3 regions of the Bacteroides caccae genome follow, and region 3 is predicted to be linked to each of the others. Evidence: riboswitches for the same ligand, from Rfam matches in the RefSeq annotation. Region 3 holds a riboswitch; each other region holds the start of a gene.
What was found. Region 3 has a riboswitch for cobalamin ahead of CGC64_RS17805 (anaerobic ribonucleoside triphosphate reductase). Riboswitches for the same ligand answer to the same signal wherever they lie in the genome.
Positions count from the first base shown of each region.

Region 1 (7,210 bases), 130 kb from region 3:
TGGCGCCTGCCACATAACCTATCATGACTCCCATAATCAATACACCGAGGATATTTTTTACTTTCCGGCTGATGACAGCTACTCCCAGTAAAATGACAGCCGTTCCTATCCAACCGGAACCGACGATGCCCAATGACTGGAGCAGTGGAAATTCAGACCAGCCGAGCAGTGGAGCTCCCAGTATAAACAAGGCAACCCCTAATCCTGCACCGGAACTTACTCCCAGCAAATAGGGATCCGCCAATGGGTTTTGGAAAACTGTCTGCATCTGCAAACCGCTTACGGAGAGTGCCACGCCTATCAGTGCCGCCACTATTACCCGTATGAACCGGATAGAAAGAAGAATGTTACGTGTCATTTCATCACATTCGCCTCCGGTGAGCACAGCCCATACCTTGGAGACAGGGATATACGTGTCTCCGGTTGCCATATCTATGACTAGCAATAGCAGGGCGATTATGCCTAGCGCGATAAATAAAAGTGCAGTATGTTTGCGGGGTTGTTTCATTCCAGACGCCTGTAATAATAAAGTGAATCGGATACAAGCTCCGGATGAAAAATATGAATCAAGTCGCGTAACACAACATCGGGACGGACAACTGCCGATTCCCAATAATCGTTTCCGCCTGTCGGCGTCAACCGTAAGTTGTTGTTATAAACAGTCTTTTCGTTCACGGCTTTTGCGTCTGCGAATTTAGGGTTGACAGCTTTCAGCTCCTCAAGTGTAGTTGCCGAACCGACATTAATCCAGTAATCGGCTTTTTGTATCAGGCCATAGGCTGTTTCCAGTCCGATTGGGGTTGAACTGTTGGAACTGTTTTCTTTATAAATGTACTCTGCGCCTGCATCGGCAATCAGTCGTGCCATATAACTTTGGGTGGAAGGCATTACCCAACTGTCGTTCCATGGAGTGTTGAACATAACGGTAGGACGCTGGCTGACGGAATCCGTGAGGGCTTTCAGTGCGTAATAACGTTGGGGAATTTCCCGGAATATTTCTATTCCCTTTTCCCGTTTGTCTGTCAGTTCGGAAAGGACAATCATCCATTCGGCTTTGCCGAGCGGTGATTCTTCCAGATATTCCCCCATATATAGATAAGGTATGGAAAGTTCTTTCAGTTTGTCCGTTACAGCGGTTTGGGCGTCACCTATGCCATAGAGCAAGACTACGTCGGGCTTTAATCCAATCAGCAGTTCGTAGTTCATTTCAGGACCCATATCCTTGATTGAATCTTTGTGGGCAAGGATGTAGGGATTGGCGATATAATCAATGCCCGAAACTCCGACAATCCGGTTGACTTCTCCCAGTTCATCGAGCATGGCAACATAGGAAGAAGACATGCATACAATCTGTTTGGCTCCGGCAGGGATGACGGGACCGTTGAATCCGGCAGGCGCTTGCTCGCCGTTGCGTGTAACAAAATAAGACATTGTTACGTCGTTGGCGCCTTGCCACGGGTTGGTAATCTGTATAAGCGTACTGGCAGCGTTCTCAGCACCCAGGATTTTAAATCCCGAAGCGTATTCAGGGGTATATACATCTTGGTTGAATGCTTCCAGAGATGTCTTATTACGGGTGATACAGCTTGCCAAAAAGAGCAGGCAAAGTAACGTGATAGTCGGAGCAGGAGATTTCACTTTTATAAGATGTTTAATTAGAAAAAAATAATAGTGGGTCCTTTTGAACGGCAAAGATAGGACTTAATTATTAGTTTGTTTTTATTTTAGTTGGATTTTTCTTTCGATTTGTTCCTATTTGTGTATCTTTGTCCCCAGAAATTTTGGTGTCACTTTTCCGATTCTACGGAAAGAGTGGTGAAAAGGGAATCAGGTGTAAATCCTGAACAGACCCGCTGCTGTAAGCTCCGCCAAAAGTTTTCCTACAATACTCAAATCCACTGTTCCGCTTTGGAGGAATGGGAAGGGCGTTAGGAAAATGGAGTAAGTCAGAAGACCTGCCAAAATTGAATTCTTGAAACTTTCCGGGATTAGAGTTTGAAGAGTGCAGTTTTTTATTCAAAATACATCTTTGATTGGTGATGTGAAGTTTCAGGAAGGAGGAATATGCCTTTTTGAGTGTTCCATTATGCGGGGAGAAGCACGTGTATATGTTTGAGTGTATGGAAAATTGCATCCTCACTGTAACCCTATGAAAGTTTATTATTTTAATTAATAAACAGGAGGATTATGTTCGGGCAGATTTATTTTAGGGTATTGGGGATAGGATGCTTTTTGAGTATGGCTTTATTGTCGTCAGCACAAAGCAAACTGGACAGTTTGCATCATCTTAATGAAGTAGTGGTTACTGCCAGAATTAATAAGGAGGTAATTCCGGTGCAATCTTTATCAGGGGATAAGTTGGAGAAACTGGCTGCACATTCGGTAGCGGACGCTATACGTTATTTTTCCGGAGTACAAATAAAAGATTATGGTGGAATAGGCGGGTTGAAGACCGTTAATATCCGAAGTATGGGAACGAATCATGTGGGAGTGTTTTATGACGGTATTGAACTGGGTAATGCGCAGAATGGAGTGATTGATTTGGGACGTTTCTCTTTGGATAATATGGAAGCTGTCACTTTATATAATGGTCAGAAAAGTGCCATTTTCCAACCGGCGAAAGATTTTGGTTCTGCAGGTTCTATTTATCTCCAGTCGAGAACACCCGTTTTTCGGGAGGATAGGGCTTATCATGTGAAAGCGACTTTTAAGACGGGCTCTTTCGGAGTTGTCAATCCTTCTTTGCTTTGGGAACAGAAACTGAGTGAGAATGTGAGTGCGTCACTTAGTACTGAATATATGTATACAACCGGAAAGTATAAATTTACTTATGCGGTGGATGGAGGATATGATACTACGGCAGTACGCCGTAATGGGGATGTCAATGCATTGCGTGCTGAGGGCGGCTTATATGGCAAGATCAAAAGTGGTTACTGGCGTACGAAAGCTTATTTTTATAATTCAGAACGTGGATATCCCGGTGCTGTTGTGCGGAATCGTTTCTCACATGAGGATCGCCAATGGGATACAAATTTCTTTTTCCAATCTTCTTTCAAAAAAGATTTCGGTGATGTGTACAGTCTGTTGTTGAATGCCAAATACGCGTATGATTATCTGCATTATCTGGCAGATCCCCAAAAGGAGGAGGCTACCATGTATGTAAATAATACATATCGCCAACAGGAAGTTTACTTGTCAATGGCTAACAGGGTTACTCTTTTTCCTTTTTGGGATATAAATATTTCAGCGGACTACCAATGGAATAAGCTGAACGCTAATTTGACAGATTTTCCTTATCCCCGGAGAAATACGGCGCTGGTAGCGGCAGCTACCTCTTTACATTTTGAGCGTTTTAAGTTGCAGGCCAGTGTCTTGGGAACTTTTGTAAATGAGAACGTTGCTTCAGATACTACTTCGGCCGGGAATAAAATGGAATTTACTCCTACCGTTATCACTTCCTATAAACCTTTCAAGAATATTGATTTAAGTCTGCGTGCTTTTTACAAACGGATATTTCGTATGCCGACTTTGAACGATTTGTATTATACATTTATAGGGAATATAAAGCTGAAACCTGAGTATACTAATCAGTATAACGTAGGATTCACTTATCAGAAATTATCTTCCGGAACCTGGCTGCAAGCACTGAATGTGCAATTGGATGCGTATTATAATGAGGTGGAAAATAAAATAATAGCTACTCCTACCAATAATTTCTTTCGTTGGACAATGATTAATATGGGACTTGTTAAAATAAAAGGAGTGGATGTCGTTTTGCAAGGACTTTGGAAGTTTGGTAACGATTGGGTATTTGACAGCCGGTTATCATATACGTATCAGAAAGCACAGGATTTTACTGATAAGTCGGATAAAGATACGTATGGGGGACAAATATCGTATATTCCCTGGCATAGTGGCTCGGCTATATTAAATGCCGGATATAAATCATGGGAATTGAATTATAGCTTTATATATACGGGAGAGCGCTATGACGTTTCGGCCAATACTCCGGAGAATTATCGTCTTCCTTGGTATACAAGTGATTTTTCTTTGGCAAAGAAATTCAGTTGGAGAAAGTATGATTTCAAGTTGACCTTGGAAGTAAACAATATTTTTAATCAACAATATGAGGTGGTGAGGTCTTATCCGATGCCCGGAACTAACTTTAAATTCATTTTAAACTTAACGATATGATTGTGAATAATATTCTTTCGCGTGTCTTGCTTGGTATATTAACAGGCTGTTGTTTGCTGGCTTGTCGGGGCGAGCTTCCGGTTCTACCTTCTGACGAGATAGATGTTGGCAAGGATCCTTTAGGGGGCGTCAGTATTAAAGGAATGTATCTTCTCAATGAAGGAAATATGGGAAGTAATAAGTGTACGCTTGATTTTTATGACAGCACTACCGGTAAGTATCATCGTAATATTTATGCCGAGCGGAATCCGTCCGTAGTGAAAGAACTGGGGGATGTTGGAAATGATTTGCAGATTTATGGAGATAAGCTGTATGCCGTAATCAATTGCTCGAATTTTATAGAGGTGATGGATGTGGAAACGGCACAACATCTGGGGCAAATAAATGTGACAAATTGCCGGTATATCACTTTTAATGATGGAAAGGCTTATGTAAGTTCTTATGCAGGCCCTGTCGGAATAGATCCCAATGCGCGTCCGGGAAAAGTGGTTGAAGTGGATACGACAAGTTTGGCTGTAACCCGTGAAGTGGTAGTCGGCTATCAACCGGAAGAAATGGTAATAAAAGATGGAAAACTTTATGTTGCCAATTCCGGCGGTTATCGTTTTCCGGACTATGACCGGACGGTATCGGTGATTGACTTGAAGACTTTTCAAGTTATTAAAACAATTGATGTAGCTATAAATCTTCACCGTATGAAACTGGATAGATACGGCCGTATATATGTGAGTTCGAGAGGAGATTATTATGGAACGGGATCGGATGTTTTTATTATAGATACTCAGACAGATCGTGTGACAGGAAATTTGGGAATTGCTGCCAGTGAAATGTGTTTGAGTGGAGATTCGATTTACATGACAAGTGTAGAATGGAGTTATGTGACGGAAAGTAATACTATTACTTACGCCCTCTATGACGTGAAACAAAATAAAATAGTATCCCGCAATTTTATTACTGATGGAACTGAAACAGAAATAACAATTCCGTATGGGATAGCTGTAAATCCCGAGACCAAAGAAATATTTGTAACGGATGCAAAAAGTTATGTTGTACCCGGTTATCTCTACTGTTTCAGTCCTGAAGGAAAGAAAAGATGGAAAGTCAGGGCGGGGGATATACCGGCTCATTTTGCTTTTACAACGAAAACATTTCAATAACTAATAATGAATAAAAATGGACAGGAAAATTTTAAGACTAGCATTAGTCATTGCAGTTTCTTTGTTTGTAGGAACTGTATTCACAGGATGTAATGATGGAGAAGATGCTTCGGAGCCTTACCTACTGAAAAAGGAAGACATCCGTGTGTCGCAACCGGAGGGTGGCTTTGCGGTTGTTGTTGATCAACTGTTGAAGGTACGGGTTGAAAGTGAGTCGGATGAAGGGATCTCTTATTTATGGTTGCTGGACGGCAGTGAAATTGCCCGGACAAAAGATTTGGAGTATATGTTTGAGGAGGTAGGAGAATACGAACTGATTTTACGTGCGTCACAAGGTGAGAATCATTATGATTATCTTTTTACGGTCACAGTAACTTTTGATAATATCGAACCGGCTCCTGAAGGAGCAACGGCTTATATCACTAAAGTTCTTGATTTTGTTCCGGCCGTGGGACAATTTACTAATGCGTTGCCGGCATATGACGAAGGAGACACACAAGAGGTTATGAACGAAAAAGTATTGGCAGCTATCGGTAACAATAAAAAGGGGATGATTTCTTTAGGAGGGTTCGGAGGATATGTCGTAGTAGGTTTTGACCATACAATAACTAATGTTACCGGAAAACGCGATTTCCGGGTACTTGGCAATGCTTTTTATTCTGCGGCCAATCCGGACTCTGATGCACCGGAGGGAGGAAGTTGTGAGCCGGGAGTGATCATGGTAGCTTATGATAAAAATCAGAATGGTATGCCGGATGAGGACGAATGGTATGAGATTGCCGGTAGTGCTCATGAAGACGCTGCACTGGAATTATGGTATGACAAGGCTGTAGCTGCGGGAAATGATGTGGAGACTTATCGAAACTATGAAATCACTTATTATCGTCCGGAAAAAGAACCGGAAACTTCGGAAGAAAGAGAGAAATATATCCGGTGGGAAGATAACCGGGGAAATTCGGGATATAAAGTGAAAAATACATTTCATAATCAGTGTTATTTTCCGGAATGGATAAAAGAAGATAAGATAACATTTAAAGGGACTTGTTTACCTCAAAATGCTGTTGATGAAAGTGGACAAGGTAATTATTTTGTTTTGTATAAATTCCGTTATGGTTATGCTGATAATGAGGTGAACACTAAAGATGAGTCTGCTATTGATATAGATTGGGCAGTAAATTCAAAAGGTCAGAAGGTACATTTGCCGGGAATTGATTTCATAAAGATATATACCGGTGTCAATCAGGAAAATGGTTGGTTAGGTGAATGTTCCACTGAGATATCAGGGGTTGAGGATTTGCATGTTTTAGGAGTTGATATCGATACCCGCAAATAAGTTAAGAAATAATTGATAATAAGAATTTGAAATGAAAAGGTATTTTGTATTGGCAGTTGTTGCCTTGGGGCTGGTTTTTACAGCATGTGATGAGGAGGAAAATTTGAACTCATCTGTATGGATCGGGAGTGAATCGGAAAGTAATGTGATTGCGCAGTTAGATACATTGTATCTGGATGCCCGGATTGAAAATCTGTCTGGGGCGATGAGATATTTGTGGACAGTAGACGGAAAGGAAGTTTCAACCGCTTCAACATATAAGTTTTCACAGCCTAAGACTGGAGAGTATGTTATAGGACTGGCGGTATCGGATGATAAGGGAGAAAACCTTCAAACGACTATGACAGCCAAGGTGGAAGGGCGGTTTGGCAAAGGTGCCTTTATTTTGAATGAAGGAAATATGGGGAATGAAACCGGAACTTTGACTTTTGTGGATTCAAAAGGCATAGCGGTAGATAGTGCATATTATCGGGTAAATCAAACTTTGCTTGGTAATGTCTGTCAAGACCTGTTTATCAGTGATAAT
Region 1 is NZ_CP022412.2:4,489,037-4,496,246, reverse strand. Features, by position in the region: gene CGC64_RS18375 (FecCD family ABC transporter permease) at 1-508, opposite strand, end outside; gene CGC64_RS18370 (ABC transporter substrate-binding protein) at 505-1,638, opposite strand; cobalamin riboswitch at 1,766-1,977, shown strand; gene CGC64_RS18365 (TonB-dependent receptor plug domain-containing protein) at 2,188-4,194, shown strand; gene CGC64_RS18360 (YncE family protein) at 4,191-5,351, shown strand; gene CGC64_RS18355 (PKD-like domain-containing protein) at 5,368-6,684, shown strand; gene CGC64_RS18350 (DUF5074 domain-containing protein) at 6,716-7,210, shown strand, end outside.
Region 1: it holds a riboswitch for cobalamin, as region 3 does, so the genes downstream of both, CGC64_RS18365 (TonB-dependent receptor plug domain-containing protein) here and CGC64_RS17805 (anaerobic ribonucleoside triphosphate reductase) in region 3, are expected to answer to the same signal.

Region 2 (7,210 bases), 540 kb from region 3:
TATTACTATTAATAAGAACGGACGGACATTTATCGTAGAATGTATTATCTTCCAAGATGCCAGTTTCGAGATTTCTATCAACGATGTCACTCAGGAAGAAGAACAGGTGCGCCTGAAACGCCAACTGACGCAGAACATTGCCCACGAATTGAAAACACCTGTCAGCAGTATCCAAGGGTATCTGGAAACAATCGTCAACAATGATAATATTTCACGGGAGAAAATGAACACTTTCCTTGAACGTTGTTATGCACAAAGTAATCGTCTGAGCCGGCTGTTGCGTGACATATCTGTATTGACGCGCATGGACGAAGCCGCCAACATGATCGACATGGAACGGGTGGACATCAGTGTATTGGTAGGTAACATCATCAACGAAGTTGCTTTGGAATTGGAAGAAAAACATATCACTATCGTCGACTCATTAAAGAAGGGAATACAGATCAAGGGTAATTACTCCCTGCTCTACTCCATTTTCCGCAATTTAATGGATAATGCGATTGCTTACGCCGGAACGAATATTCAAATCAACATCAACTGTTTCCGTGAGGACGAGAACTTCTACTATTTCAGTTTCTCCGATACGGGCGTAGGCGTACCGGCCGAACACCTGAACCGTTTATTCGAGCGTTTCTACCGGGTAGATAAAGGTCGCTCACGCAAACTGGGCGGTACCGGTTTGGGGCTGGCTATCGTAAAAAATGCCGTGATTATTCATGGCGGCAATATCTCCGCCAAAAGCAGTCAAAGCGGTGGACTGGAATTCGTGTTTACACTGGGGAAAGAGAAATAATCTTTCTCCGGCAGATATAGATTATTACTCGTCTCATTCGAGTCTGCTTACACGTTCCGAAAAAATTACCGGAGAAAGACTTCAATTATTATTACCATAAAAATACAAATCTCGAGACTTAGAATAAGCGTTATATAAAAAAACGAACATTCCACTACATAAACGTTCTTATCGTTATTAATAAATTCAATGATCGTTTATTATAAACGTCCCCTCCGTTTATTATAAACTTTAAAATAAAAATTCATAGAAAAACATCCGAAATAATACAACAAAAAAGGCTGCGAACCTTATAAAATTCGCAGCCTTTAGCCAGTATTGATCGCCCTTCCCCTCATCAAAAAAGGAGGAGACAATCTATATTTGTTGTAAAATTACACCACTTTCTACTTTTATTCCATACTTTTTCATTCTTCTGTTATTGATTTCACGTTCTCTGTCTACAAATATACAACATAAAAAAGCATTTGTCAAGTCCCTCCGACGAAATTATAGTTAACTGATAACTTCAAATAATATCCTGCCGAACAAAAAAAGAAGAATGTTTTGAATAAAATAAAAAGGGAGTTATCTTTGCCTGCAACTTGAAAAATAATCAGATAAATGTAGAACAGCAAGTCATGAAAACAAACTTAAATATCCTTCCCATTCTCTGCTTCCTCCTCCTTTGGTCCTGCAAAAGCGGGAATGCTTCAAGCCAGACTAAAAACGAAGTGTCACAGGACACTATCAAGACTTTCACGCTGCCCGCTATCCCTCAAATAATGGTAGCACCGGAACAACGTGCCGAGTTCTTAGTAAAGCACTACTGGGATAATGTGAACTTCGCCGACACCAACTACATTCATCATCCGGAAATAACCGAACAGGCGTGGGTGGATTACTGCGACATTCTGAATCATGTCCCCCTCAAAACCGCACAGGAAGCTATACGCAAAACGATCGACCGCACAAACGTAGACAAGAAAGTATTCGCCTACATCACCGATTTAGCGGATAAATACTTATATGACCCCAACTCTCCGATGCGTAACGAGGAATTTTATATTCCCGTATTGGAAGCAATGGCAGCCTCTCCCGTATTGGAAGAGATAGAAAAAGTACGCCCCAAGGCACGGTTGGAATTAGCTCAAAAGAACCGCATAGGCACCAAAGCTATAAACTTCACCTATACCCTTGCTTCCGGCGCTCAAGGCTCCCTCTATCAGCTTAATGCCGATTATCTTCTGCTATTTATCAATAATCCCGGTTGCCACGCTTGTACGGAGACAATCGAAGGTTTAAAGCAAGCCCCTATCATCAGCCAACTCATAAAGGAGAAGAAGCTGATCGTCCTTTCTATCTACCCCGATGAAGAGTTGGATGACTGGCGCAAACATCTGAATGAATTTCCCAAAGAATGGATTAACGGATATGATAAGAAATTCACAATCAAAGAGAAACAACTGTATGACCTGAAAGCGATCCCTACTTTATACCTATTAAATAAAGAGAAAACCGTATTGTTGAAAGATGCTACCACACAAGCGATTGAAGAATACCTGATGATACATCAATAATCTTCTTCTTTCTTGCATAAAACAAATAAACTATCTATCTTTGTCGCGCATCGGTTTGCAACTCTCACATACGAGGGAAGCGATTAAAAGGGAATCAGGTGTAAATCCTGAACAGTCCCGCTGCTGTAAGTTCCACACATTACGTTGCGAGCAACCTACTTTTAGCCACTGGAAAGAAACTTCCGGGAAGGCGCCCGCAACAGGAACAAGTCAGAAGACCTGCCGTGCAACCAATTTCACTGCTTTCGAGGAAAAAGCGTTGAGTCTAATGAACCGGACAATTCGTCTATCATTTCATTCATCACTCTGATTCAGAGAAAGTATGTTTAAATTAATAAACTCTGCCAAAGTTTATTTAGCGTGTCCGGTCGAAGGGATTTCGCCCGGACACTTTTAAAATGTGAAAACAGCCAGAAAATCAAGGATGAGATATGTGACGTTTTATATGAGTATCTGTGCAGCATTCTGCTGCCAATTTCTATCCATACCGCTTTTTGCACAACAGCAGAAAGTGGATACAACGCATACCTATTTTATTCCGGAGGTTACCGTTTCTGATATTTACCAGACCCGTGAGGTCCGTTCTACTGCACCTCTACAACTATTTTCCAAAGAAGCCCTGAAGAATCTGCACGCCTTGCAAGTGTCCGATGCGGTGAAGCATTTTGCCGGTGTGACTGTAAAAGACTACGGAGGCATAGGAGGTCTGAAAACTGTCTCCATACGCAGTTTGGGAGCACAGCACACCGCCGTAGGCTATGACGGAATTGCCATAACGGACTGTCAGACGGGACAGATCGACATCGGCCGTTTCTCACTTGATAATGTAGATCAACTTTCGTTGAGCAACGGGCAGAGTGACAATATCTTCCAACCGGCACGTTTCTTCGCTTCTGCAGGAATATTGGACATACAGACGCTCACTCCCCGCTTTGAGAAAGGGAAACGAACTAATATAAGCGCTGCTTTCAAAACCGGTTCGTGGGGACTTGTCAATCCCTCTATCTTATTGGAACAACAACTCAGCCCCCAATGGACAGTTTCGGCGAACGGTGAATGGATGTCGTCAGACGGACAATATCCGTACACGCTACGTTATGGAAACGCAGCAGACGACCTGACTTCACGTGAAAAACGGAAGAACACGGATGTCGAAACGTTCCGTGCCGAAGCCGGGCTTTACGGCAACTTCTCCGACAAAGAGCAATGGCGGCTAAAAGCTTACTACTTCCAGTCTTCCAGGGGATTGCCGAAAGCGACCACGCTATATAACGACTTTTCCGCACAGCACCTCTGGGACAAAAATACATTTATACAAAGCCAATATAAAAAGGAATTCAGCCGGCAATGGGTATTCCGGACTTCTGCCAAATGGAACTGGAGTTACCAGCATTATCTGGACCCTGCTATCAAAAACAATGAAGGCAAAACAGAGAACAGCTATTACCAGCAGGAATACTATCTTTCCGCCTCCGTGTTATACAGGCTGCTGAACAATCTTTCGTTTTCATTATCTACCGACGGCAGTATCAACACGATGAATGCCAACATGGCAGACTTTGCACATCCCACACGCTATTCGTGGTTGACAGCCATTGCCGGAAAATACGTCAACGAATGGTTCACTCTATCTGTTTCCGCCTTGGCAACCGTTATCAACGAGCAGGCCGACAAGGGAGGAAGCGCAGGCAATCACCGCAAATTAACTCCTTACGTCAGCGCCACATTCAAGCCTTTCCGGAATGAAGAATTTCGTGTCCGTTTCTTCTACAAAGATATTTTCCGTTTGCCTAGTTTCAATGATTTATATTATCAGGAAGTGGGTAACAGCAAATTGAAACCCGAAAATGCCCGTCAATACAATATCGGTTTGACGTATAGCAGAAATGTATGTACATTCCTGCCCTACCTGTCGGCAACCGTTGACGCATATTATAACAAAGTGACGGACAAAATCATTGCTTACCCGACCAAGAACCTTGCTGTGTGGAGCATGAGGAATTTGGGCAGTGTAGAGATCAAAGGTATTGACGCCACAGGAAGCCTATCGCTCCAACCCCGGGAAAGTATCCGTATCAATTTTTCCGGGAACTATACTTATCAACGGGCATTAGATGTCACAACTCCGGACGCCAGCTCGAACAAATCGACTTATAAACATCAGATAGCCTACACCCCCCGCGTCTCCGCTTCGGGACAAGCGGGCATCGAAACACCCTGGATAGATTTATCTTATTCGTTCCTCTTTTCGGGAAAACGTTATGCGTTGGGACAGAACATTCCCGAAAACCGGTTGGCCAGTTACAGCGATCACAGTATTTCAGCCGGCCGAGACTTCCGGATAAGAAAAGTTACAACGTCTCTTAGCGTAGAGGTTTTGAATCTGCTGGATAAAAATTACGAGATTGTTCAGTTCTTCCCCATGCCCGGCCGTTCAGTCAGGGCAACATTGAAGATAAGATATTAATATTATAAAAGGATATTATGGACGTGAAAAGGAAATTGACATATATATTCCGGCTCTGTCTGCCGCTGCTATTATTACTCAACGCTTGCGATGATATGGAGGACAAGCCCTTCACCTCATCGGACATCACAGGTGACCCGACAGAGACGGATACAGCCGAACTCTATGCGTTGTGCGAAGGATTGTTCAATCAGAATAACAGTTCGCTGATGCGTTTTTCTTTCAATAACCAGCGAATGGTACGCAATTATTTCAAGACGATCAATCACCGGGGACTGGGAGATACGGCTAATGATCTGGCAATTTACGGTAGCAAGATATATATTGTAGCCAACGTTTCCAGTACGATAGAAATAGTGGATTTCCAAACGGGAAACTCGCTGAAACAGATTCAAATGCTGACAGAGAACGGAAATCCCCGGGAACCGCGATACATTGCTTTTCATAAAGAAAAAGCCTATGTCTGTTCTTATGACGGTACGGTAGCACGTATTGACACGGCTTCGCTTACCATAGACGCTATGACAACAGTGGGACGTAATCCTGACGGAATTTGTGTACAGGATGACAAGTTATATGTTTCCAACTCCGGCGGATTGGACCATGCGTCGGGATTGGGGGTAGACAATACAGTGTCCGTGGTTGACATCGCTACATTCAAGGAAACCGATAAAATTATCGTAGGTCCGAATCCGGGAAAGATCATTGCCGATACGAAAGAAAAAGTCGTTTATGTAGCCACCCGTGGCGAAGATGTAGAAGCCGGAGATTATAATTTCGCAAAAATAGATTGCCGGACAAAGGTAGTCACCCACTATAATGAGAGAGTACAAAACTTTGCTATTGACGGAGAGATTGCTTATCTATATAACTATAATTACAGTACACAAACCGCTTCTATCAAGACATTCAATCTAAAAACAGGAGAAACTGTCCGTGAAAATTTCATTACGGACGGAACCAATATCAGCACTCCTTATGGAATCAATGTCAATCCCTACAGTGGGAATATATATATCACAGACGCTTATGACTACACCGTATATGGAGATTTGCTTTGTTTCAACCAACAAGGACAACTCTTGTTCCGCCTAAATAATATCGGACTGAATCCAAATACAATCGTATTCAGCGACAAGGCTTCCCGAAGCGATATTGATGATACCGGAGAAACAGAAAATTCATTGGCTTTTGCCAATAAGGTATGGGAGTACAGGCCGGCTCCGGGACAATTTATCAATACTACTACATCTGCCTATAAAAATGGATTTACCTATGATGATATACTGAAAGAAGCAACCCGCAAAATACGGCAAAAATCAATCATCACTTTAGGAGGATTCGGCGGTTACATTGTTCTGGGTTTCCCGCAATCAATCCCGAACGTAGAAGGAGAGTATGATTTCAAGATAAAAGGAAATGCTTATTACAATCTGAAAACAGAAACAGGAAAATTAGGGGGAAGCGCCGAACCGGGTATCGTATTTGTATCTAAAGATGTAAATGGCAATGGAGAACCCGATGATGAGTGGTATGAGCTGGCCGGAAGCGAATACGGGAAAGATACGGAGACACGTGGATATGAGATCACTTATTATCGACCGGAACCGGCAAACCAGAATGTCTCTTGGAAAGACAATCAAGGAAACGAAGGTGAAATCCTCCGGAACAGCTTTCATAACCAAGAGTCCTATTATCCTGTATGGATACAGGAAAATGAAATAACATTCCGGGGAACACGCTTAAAGGACAATGCTGTTCCGGAAAATGGATTATGGGTAGGATATTGCTATCCGTGGGGATATGCCGACAATCATCGCAATGATAAAGAAGGCAGTAATTTTAAAATAGACTGGGCAATAGACAGCAATGGAGAATCCATCGTTTTGGATTGTATAGACTTTGTGAAAATCATGACTGCCGTCAATCAAGACTCAGGGCAAATGGGAGAAATATCGACAGAAGTAACAACTGTCGAAAACCTGCATTTCAAGAATTAATCAATAAAACAATTAATAACTAAAAATTAAAAAAGGACATGAAGAAATTATCTTTATTACTACTGTTGTCAGTATTTGTATTTTGCAGTTGCGGGGATGATGACGATGATGTAAAAAACGAAGTGGTCGTTAGTTTTGAGAATCTATTGACCGAGGAAAACAGTCAATTTATCGCAGACGGTACCCCCAACAATCAGGCATTCCAAGAAACTGATTTCAAAGATCCTAAAAACTTAATTAATTTCAACCACTATTATGCCGACTGGGGTTCCGGTTATAGTTTTGCCGGATTTTCTTATATGAATATAACAGATAATCAAACAGCCAATAGTCCTGCACCAATAACAGGTAAAGCTAAAATTGGTAGTGTGTATATTGGTGTAGACAGTAC
Region 2 is NZ_CP022412.2:3,815,158-3,822,367, forward strand. Features, by position in the region: gene CGC64_RS15735 (sensor histidine kinase) at 1-793, shown strand, start outside; gene CGC64_RS15740 (DUF5106 domain-containing protein) at 1,414-2,352, shown strand; cobalamin riboswitch at 2,387-2,593, shown strand; gene CGC64_RS15745 (TonB-dependent receptor plug domain-containing protein) at 2,777-4,819, shown strand; gene CGC64_RS15750 (YncE family protein) at 4,837-6,819, shown strand; gene CGC64_RS15755 (DUF4465 domain-containing protein) at 6,858-7,210, shown strand, end outside.
Region 2: it holds a riboswitch for cobalamin, as region 3 does, so the genes downstream of both, CGC64_RS15745 (TonB-dependent receptor plug domain-containing protein) here and CGC64_RS17805 (anaerobic ribonucleoside triphosphate reductase) in region 3, are expected to answer to the same signal.

Region 3 (7,210 bases):
ACTATCTGGCAAAAACTACCCGCTACGTCAGTATACAGCTAGGTATCGGAGGATTGCAGCCTATCGCAGCATCCGATGTCTGCCGCACCGGATTTGGCGATTGTAAAGGACTTTCCAATTACACCCGTGCCATGCTGAAAGAAATAGGCATACCTTCTACTTATACGGTGATAAGCACTACCAACGAACGCCTGTTGCCTGATTTCTCCAACGCCAACCAGATGAATCACGTCATTCTGCAAGTACCTCTCCCCAAGGACACTCTGTGGCTGGAATGTACCGATCCATCGCTTCCCTTCGGCTATATCCACCAAGGCATTGCCGGACATGACGCATTGCTTATCGAACCCGCCGGTGGCAGCATACATCGTCTGCCCACGTATCCCGATTCATTGAACACACAGCACATCATAGCTACTATCACCCTATCGCCTACGGCAGAAACACAAATAGAAGTGAACGAAATATCCCGATTATTCCAGTACGAAAATGAGGCAGGAATCGTTTATTTGGAACCTAACAAACAGAAAGACCACATCCGTTCGACCCTCAACCTCTCGCAAGCCGACATCCTTCGCCTGCAAATCAAAGAATGTAAGGAAGCGAATCCATCTATCACTTTCAGTTATACGGCAAGCAGCCAGCAATACGGTTACAAAACAGGAAACCGGCTGTTCATCCCGACTAACATATTTAAAAAAGGATTCAGTGTACCTCGTGCCATCAGCCGGAAATATCCTATCCATATTAACTACGGGTATTCGGACACTGATAGTATCTGCATCAAACTACCTGACGGATATATCGTGGAAGGACTTCCCAAACCAATCGATCTAAAAAGTAAATTCGGGAACTTTCATTCCAGTATCTATACAAAAGACAATAAGATATATATTGTTCATCAACTGTTTATGCGTAAAGGGGTATACAAGCCCGGCGAATATACCGCTTTCCTCGATTTCCGTAAACAAGTGGCGGAACAGTACAATGGAAAAATCATATTAAAAAAAGAATAAGATGACTACTTACAGAAAATAAAGTATCTTTGTAACTTCAACAAAGTACGTAAGAAACATTGAAAAACAAAAGATACAGCAACGGAGAAGAATGGGCAAACACGCTCAGTCACGGAGCAGGCATACTGCTTGGAGTTATCGCAGGTTACTTCCTGCTAGTGAAAGCAACCGAAAATGCCGAACCGCAATGGGCAGTGGCTTGTATTTCTGTTTATTTGACAGGAATGCTTTCATCCTATATCAGTTCTACGTGGTATCACGGTACGCGTCCGGGCAAAACGAAAGAGCTACTCCGCAAATTCGACCACGGAGCCATTTATCTTCACATAGCGGGCACATACACACCCTTCACATTACTCGTTTTGCGTCAGGCAGGCGGTTGGGGCTGGGGTATTTTCGCCTTCGTCTGGCTGTCGGCTATCGCCGGTTTCATTTTGAGTTTCAAAAAGCTGAAAGAACACAGTAATCTGGAAACGTGCTGTTATGTGGCCATGGGAGCCAGTATTTTGGTCGCTATGAAGCCTTTAATGGATCATCTGGCATTGCTGAATGCCACCCCGGCTTTCTGGTGGCTGATAGGAGGAGGCGTATCTTATATTACAGGTGCCGTATTCTATTCATTGCGCAAGCCTTATATGCACGCCACCTTTCATCTGTTCTGCTTGGGAGGAAGTATCGGGCACATCATAGCTATCTGGCTGATATTATAGAGGGAGACATAACGATTGTAGACATACAGACAAAAAAAAGGCTATCTATCCCAGACAGCCAATCTTTTTTGTTAACCTTAAATCTAATACTATGAAAAACACATTGCAAAGATACGGACTTTCTGCATATCTCCAAATTTTCAAGGCAAAGTAGGGCATCTTATAACATGGTTTAATAGAATACAGGTAACCGTTAACAATTAACGGAATTAAATTTAAAAATTAACTAAAAAGGCAGAAGACAGTTATTCGATTATCAAAAAGCAAGATTGAACCAAACATCCTCATCCGGTTGTTATACATATTTAAAATCATCGAGAATGTAAGATCATGAACCGGGAAAAATCATCTGATAAAGAATCTGCAATGGTCGGATTCAATTATCAACCGGGAAGCGAAAGAACGTATAGCATGCGAAATTGCGACCATGGCGAAAGATGGACCGGTTCTTACCGAAAACGGCAACTTTATCCCTGATACTCGTTTTCATTACATTGACTCTTCTTTGGAGGAACAAGTGAAGGCAATCACCGGAGCGATTGAGAGCGAGCTGTTCATCGGATATGATGTAGAAATAATAACGGCAGAATAAGACAAAGAAGATATTTTTTATTTTTGTACGGAACATAAGAAAATAATTTCGCACCTTTGCAGCCCAAATAAAGGAAAACACACCGAATCATGTCCGGTTTCGAGAAAAGAAACAGGCAAAAAGAGAACACTTCACGAGTTAAATTCAGAAAAAAGTTTTCCAAAACGGAAAAGTTTCTGTATCAGTAAGAAAGAAAAGTTTCCCGAAATTTAATGTTAAAAGGTAACCGGGATATTAGATTATCACTTATCTTTGTATCCGGTTTCGGAACTAAAAAGAGGTTTAGTCAATGAGGGAACGCTGTGCAAATCGGCGACAGTACCCGCTGCTGTAATTCTCTGTGAATCCGCACACTATGTCACTGCATCGGCTGATGTGGGAAGGCGTTGCGAGGGAGAGATAAGTCAGAAGACCTGCCGGAACAAATCAACCATATTATTAATGTCTAACACTTTCGGGAGTTAAAGTTATGAACTACGCGGAAATTTGTATCATCAAACGTGATGGTAAAAGAGAAGATTTCTCTATCAGCAAGATTAAGAATGCAATCAGCAAGGCATTCAGTGCGACAGGCATTCAGGATGAACAGCAATTAATTGCTGATATCACGATGAATGTAATCAGCCAGTTTGCCACCCCTACGATTACCGTAGAGGAAATCCAGGACTTAGTAGAAAAAGCATTGATGAAGGTACGGCCGGAGGTCGCCAAAAAGTACATCATCTACCGTGAATGGCGGAATACGGAACGAGACAAGAAAACCCAGATGAAGCACGTCATGGATGGTATTGTCGCTATCGACAAGAACGATGTAAACCTAAGCAACGCCAATATGAGCAGCCATACACCTGCCGGACAGATGATGACGTTTGCATCGGAAGTAACCAAAGATTATACTTATAAATACCTGTTGCCGAAGCGTTTTGCCGAAGCTCACCAACTGGGAGACATTCATATTCATGACTTGGATTATTATCCGACAAAAACGACGACTTGTATCCAATATGACATGGATGATTTGTTCGAACGCGGTTTCCGTACCAAAAACGGCAGTATCCGCACCCCACAAAGCATTCAAAGTTATGCAACTCTGGCTACGATCATCTTCCAGACAAACCAGAACGAGCAGCACGGCGGACAGGCAATTCCCGCCTTCGACTTTTTCATGGCAAAGGGTGTGGCCAAGTCATTCCGCAAGCATTTATCTTCTTTCATCAATTTCTATGTGGCCATGGAAAACGGTATACAGGCCGATGAAAAAGCGATCCGCACACTGATTAAAGAATATCTGCCGTCTATCCAATCCGGTGAACGGGAACGGGAAACGTTACGCATCGCCCTGATAGCCCTGCAAATCAATATTGACAAAGAGCACTTGGCACGCATCATAGAGAAGGCATACCAACAGACACGGAAAGATACGCATCAGGCAATGGAAGGATTTATACACAACCTGAACACGATGCATTCCCGTGGTGGTAACCAGGTGGTATTCAGCTCTATCAACTACGGCACGGATACTTCCGCTGAAGGCCGCATGGTGATTGAGGAGCTACTGAAGGCCACGATTGAAGGGTTGGGAACCCGTGGTGAAGTACCCGTATTCCCGATTCAGATCTTCAAAGTGAAAGACGGAGTTTCTTATTCGGAAAAGGACTATGAGAAGGCTATGAAAATGGAAAGCATCGAAGAGGCCATGAAAGCAACTTACGAAGCTCCTAATTTCGACCTGCTGCTGAAAGCCTGCCAGACGACATCGAAAGCTCTTTTTCCAAATTTCATGTTCCTCGATACTCCTTTCAACAAGAACGAAAAATGGAAAGCAGACGACCCGAAACGTTATATTTACGAGCTGGCAACAATGGGTTGCCGCACTCGTGTGTTTGAAAACGTAGCCGGAGAGAAATCGTCTTTAGGACGCGGCAACCTTTCATTCACAACACTAAATATGCCCCGACTGGCTATCGAAGCTCGTATCAAAGCTGAAAATCTGATAGAGGACGAACGCAACAAAGACGCTATCGAACAGAAAGCAAAGGAGATTTTCATGGAATCGGTACGTAACACGGCTACTTTAGTGGCCGACCAGCTTTACGAACGTTATCAATATCAGCGTACAGCCCTTGCACGCCAGTTCCCCTTTATGATGGGAAATGATGTATGGAAAGGCGGCGGCACACTGAACCCAAACGAACAGGTAGGTGACGTGCTGCGTAGCGGTACGCTGGGAATCGGATTCATCGGCGGGCACAACGCAATGGTTGCTCTCTACGGAGAAGGCCACGGGCATAGCCAAAAGGCATGGGACACATTGTACGAGGCCGTAACGGAAATGAACAAGGTAGCGGATGAATATAAAGCGAAATATAACCTGAACTATTCTGTACTGGCTACTCCCGCCGAAGGTCTTTCCGGACGTTTCACCAAAATGGACCGCCGGAAATTCGGTAAAATTCCGGGAGTAACGGACAGGGACTATTATGTCAACTCATTCCACGTAGACGTGAAAGAGCCTATCAGTATTGTTGAAAAAATCAAATGCGAAGCTCCTTTCCACGCTATTACCCGTGGCGGACACATCACATATGTGGAACTGGACGGAGAAGCACAGAAAAATGTACGTGCCATTGCCAAAATAGTAAAGGTGATGCACGACGAGGGTATCGGTTACGGCTCTATCAATCATCCGGTAGACACCTGCCATAACTGCGGCTACAAAGGGGTGATTTTCGACAAATGCCCCGTATGCCAGAGTGAAAGCATTCTCCGGATGCGCCGCATCACCGGCTACCTGACAGGTGACTTAAGTTCGTGGAACTCCGCTAAACGGGCGGAAGAAAAAGACCGCGTAAAACACTTGTAAAAATTGAGAGTTGAGAACTTTACTTATATTTTCATATCCTAATTTACAATGACAACTCTTGACTCTCAACTTTCAACTCTCCGCTTGTTAGGAACTTATCCGGAAACAATCGTTGACGGTGAGGGGATACGGTATTCCATTTATCTTGCCGGATGTTCCCATCACTGTCCCGGTTGTCATAACCCGGAAAGTTGGAATCCGAACGCAGGTGAAGAACTTACGGAAGAAAAGATACAATCGATTATCCGGGAAATCAAAGCGAATCCTTTACTGGATGGAGTCACTTTCTCCGGGGGGGATCCCTTGTTCTACCCGGAAGAATTTCTGGCGCTTGTCAAAAGAGTGAAAGAGGAAACAGGAATGAATATATGGTGTTACACAGGATATACGTATGAAGAAATCCGGGAACAACCCCGACTGAATGCGGTTCTTCCTTATATAAACGTATTGGTAGACGGACGTTTCGAACAGGATCTTTTCTCTCCTTATCTGGAATTTCGTGGAAGTAGTAATCAACGAATCCTAAAATTATCAGACCGTTTTCAACCATAAAAACAGACGGTTGCCGGCACTAAAGACAAAGTCTCCCCGGCATCCCGGACAGCACCACCGGCTGCACTAAAAAAACTTATTTTTTTAAGAAAACGAAAACACGTAAAGCGCTGTTTTGTTTACTTTTACAGAAAAAAGAAAATTCTACAAGAATAAGTTTTTATGATACAATCAGTAAATCCTGCTCCAACGGACGAAACCGACGGACTACCAATGCCCAGACGTATCTGGGCGGTAATCTCCGTCGGATTCGCTCTTTGTATGTCAGTATTGGACGTTAACATTATTAACATCGTACTCCCCACCCTTTCGCACGATTTCGGGACTTCCCCCGCCGTGACTACCTGGATTATCAACGGTTACCAGTTGGCAATCGTTGTTTCTCTATTGTCTTTTTCCGCTTTGGGGGAGATTATCGGTTATCGAAAAGTATATCTTTCGGGGATTGGGTTATTCTGTATCACTTCACTGATTTGCGCCCTGTCCGATTCATTCTGGACATTGACGATCGCCCGCATTTTTCAAGGATTCAGCGCTTCGGCTATTACAAGTGTGAACACGGCGCAGTTACGATATATTTATCCGAAAAGCCAGCTCGGACGCGGAATGGGAATTAATGCCATGGTAGTAGCGATCTCTGCCGCCGCAGGACCTTCCGTAGCCAGCGGGATTCTTTCCATTGCCAGTTGGCACTGGCTGTTCGCGATCAACGTACCCTTGGGAATTACGGCATTAGTGCTGGGTATGAAGCATTTACCGAGACAAGAAGAACGCACGAAACGAAAGTTCGATACGATCAGTGCCATAGCCAATGCTATTACTTTCGGATTACTGATTTACACGCTGGACGGATTCGCACATCACGAAAAAATGGATTTTCTTTTCATCCAATTAATTGTTCTCGTGGTGGTGGGTACTTATTACGTGCGCCGTCAACTCAGCCAAGCCACTCCGTTACTACCCTTGGACCTATTACGTATCCCTATTTTCCGACTGTCTATCCTGACCTCCATTTGTTCGTTTATCGCGCAAATGTCGGCAATGGTTTCTTTACCCTTTTTCCTGCAAAACACCTTGGGACACAGTGAAGTTATGACAGGACTCCTGCTAACCCCGTGGCCGTTGGCGACCCTCGTCACTGCTCCTTTGGCGGGATACCTGGTGGAACGGATTCATCCGGGAATATTAGGAAGCGTCGGTATGGTGCTGTTTGCCGTGGGGCTTTTCTCCCTGTCCGGCCTGACTGCCGAGTCCTCCGATATCAGCTTAATCCTACGGCTGATGCTATGTGGTGCAGGTTTCGGGCTTTTTCAGACACCGAACAACAGTACAATTATTTCTTCTGCTCCGACGAAACGTTCGGGAGGAGCAAGCGGAATGCTGGGTATGGCACGCCTGTTGGGACAGACATCGGGAACTACGCTCGTCGCATTACTTTTCAGTTTCGTTATTCCAGGTAAAAGCACGGCGGTCTGCC
Region 3 is NZ_CP022412.2:4,359,444-4,366,653, forward strand. Features, by position in the region: gene CGC64_RS17790 (DUF3857 domain-containing protein) at 1-1,016, shown strand, start outside; gene trhA (PAQR family membrane homeostasis protein TrhA) at 1,076-1,726, shown strand; partial or broken gene CGC64_RS17800 (ribose-5-phosphate isomerase A) at 2,103-2,318, shown strand; cobalamin riboswitch at 2,567-2,753, shown strand; gene CGC64_RS17805 (anaerobic ribonucleoside triphosphate reductase) at 2,788-5,181, shown strand; gene nrdG (anaerobic ribonucleoside-triphosphate reductase activating protein) at 5,230-5,733, shown strand; gene CGC64_RS17815 (MFS transporter) at 5,896-7,210, shown strand, end outside.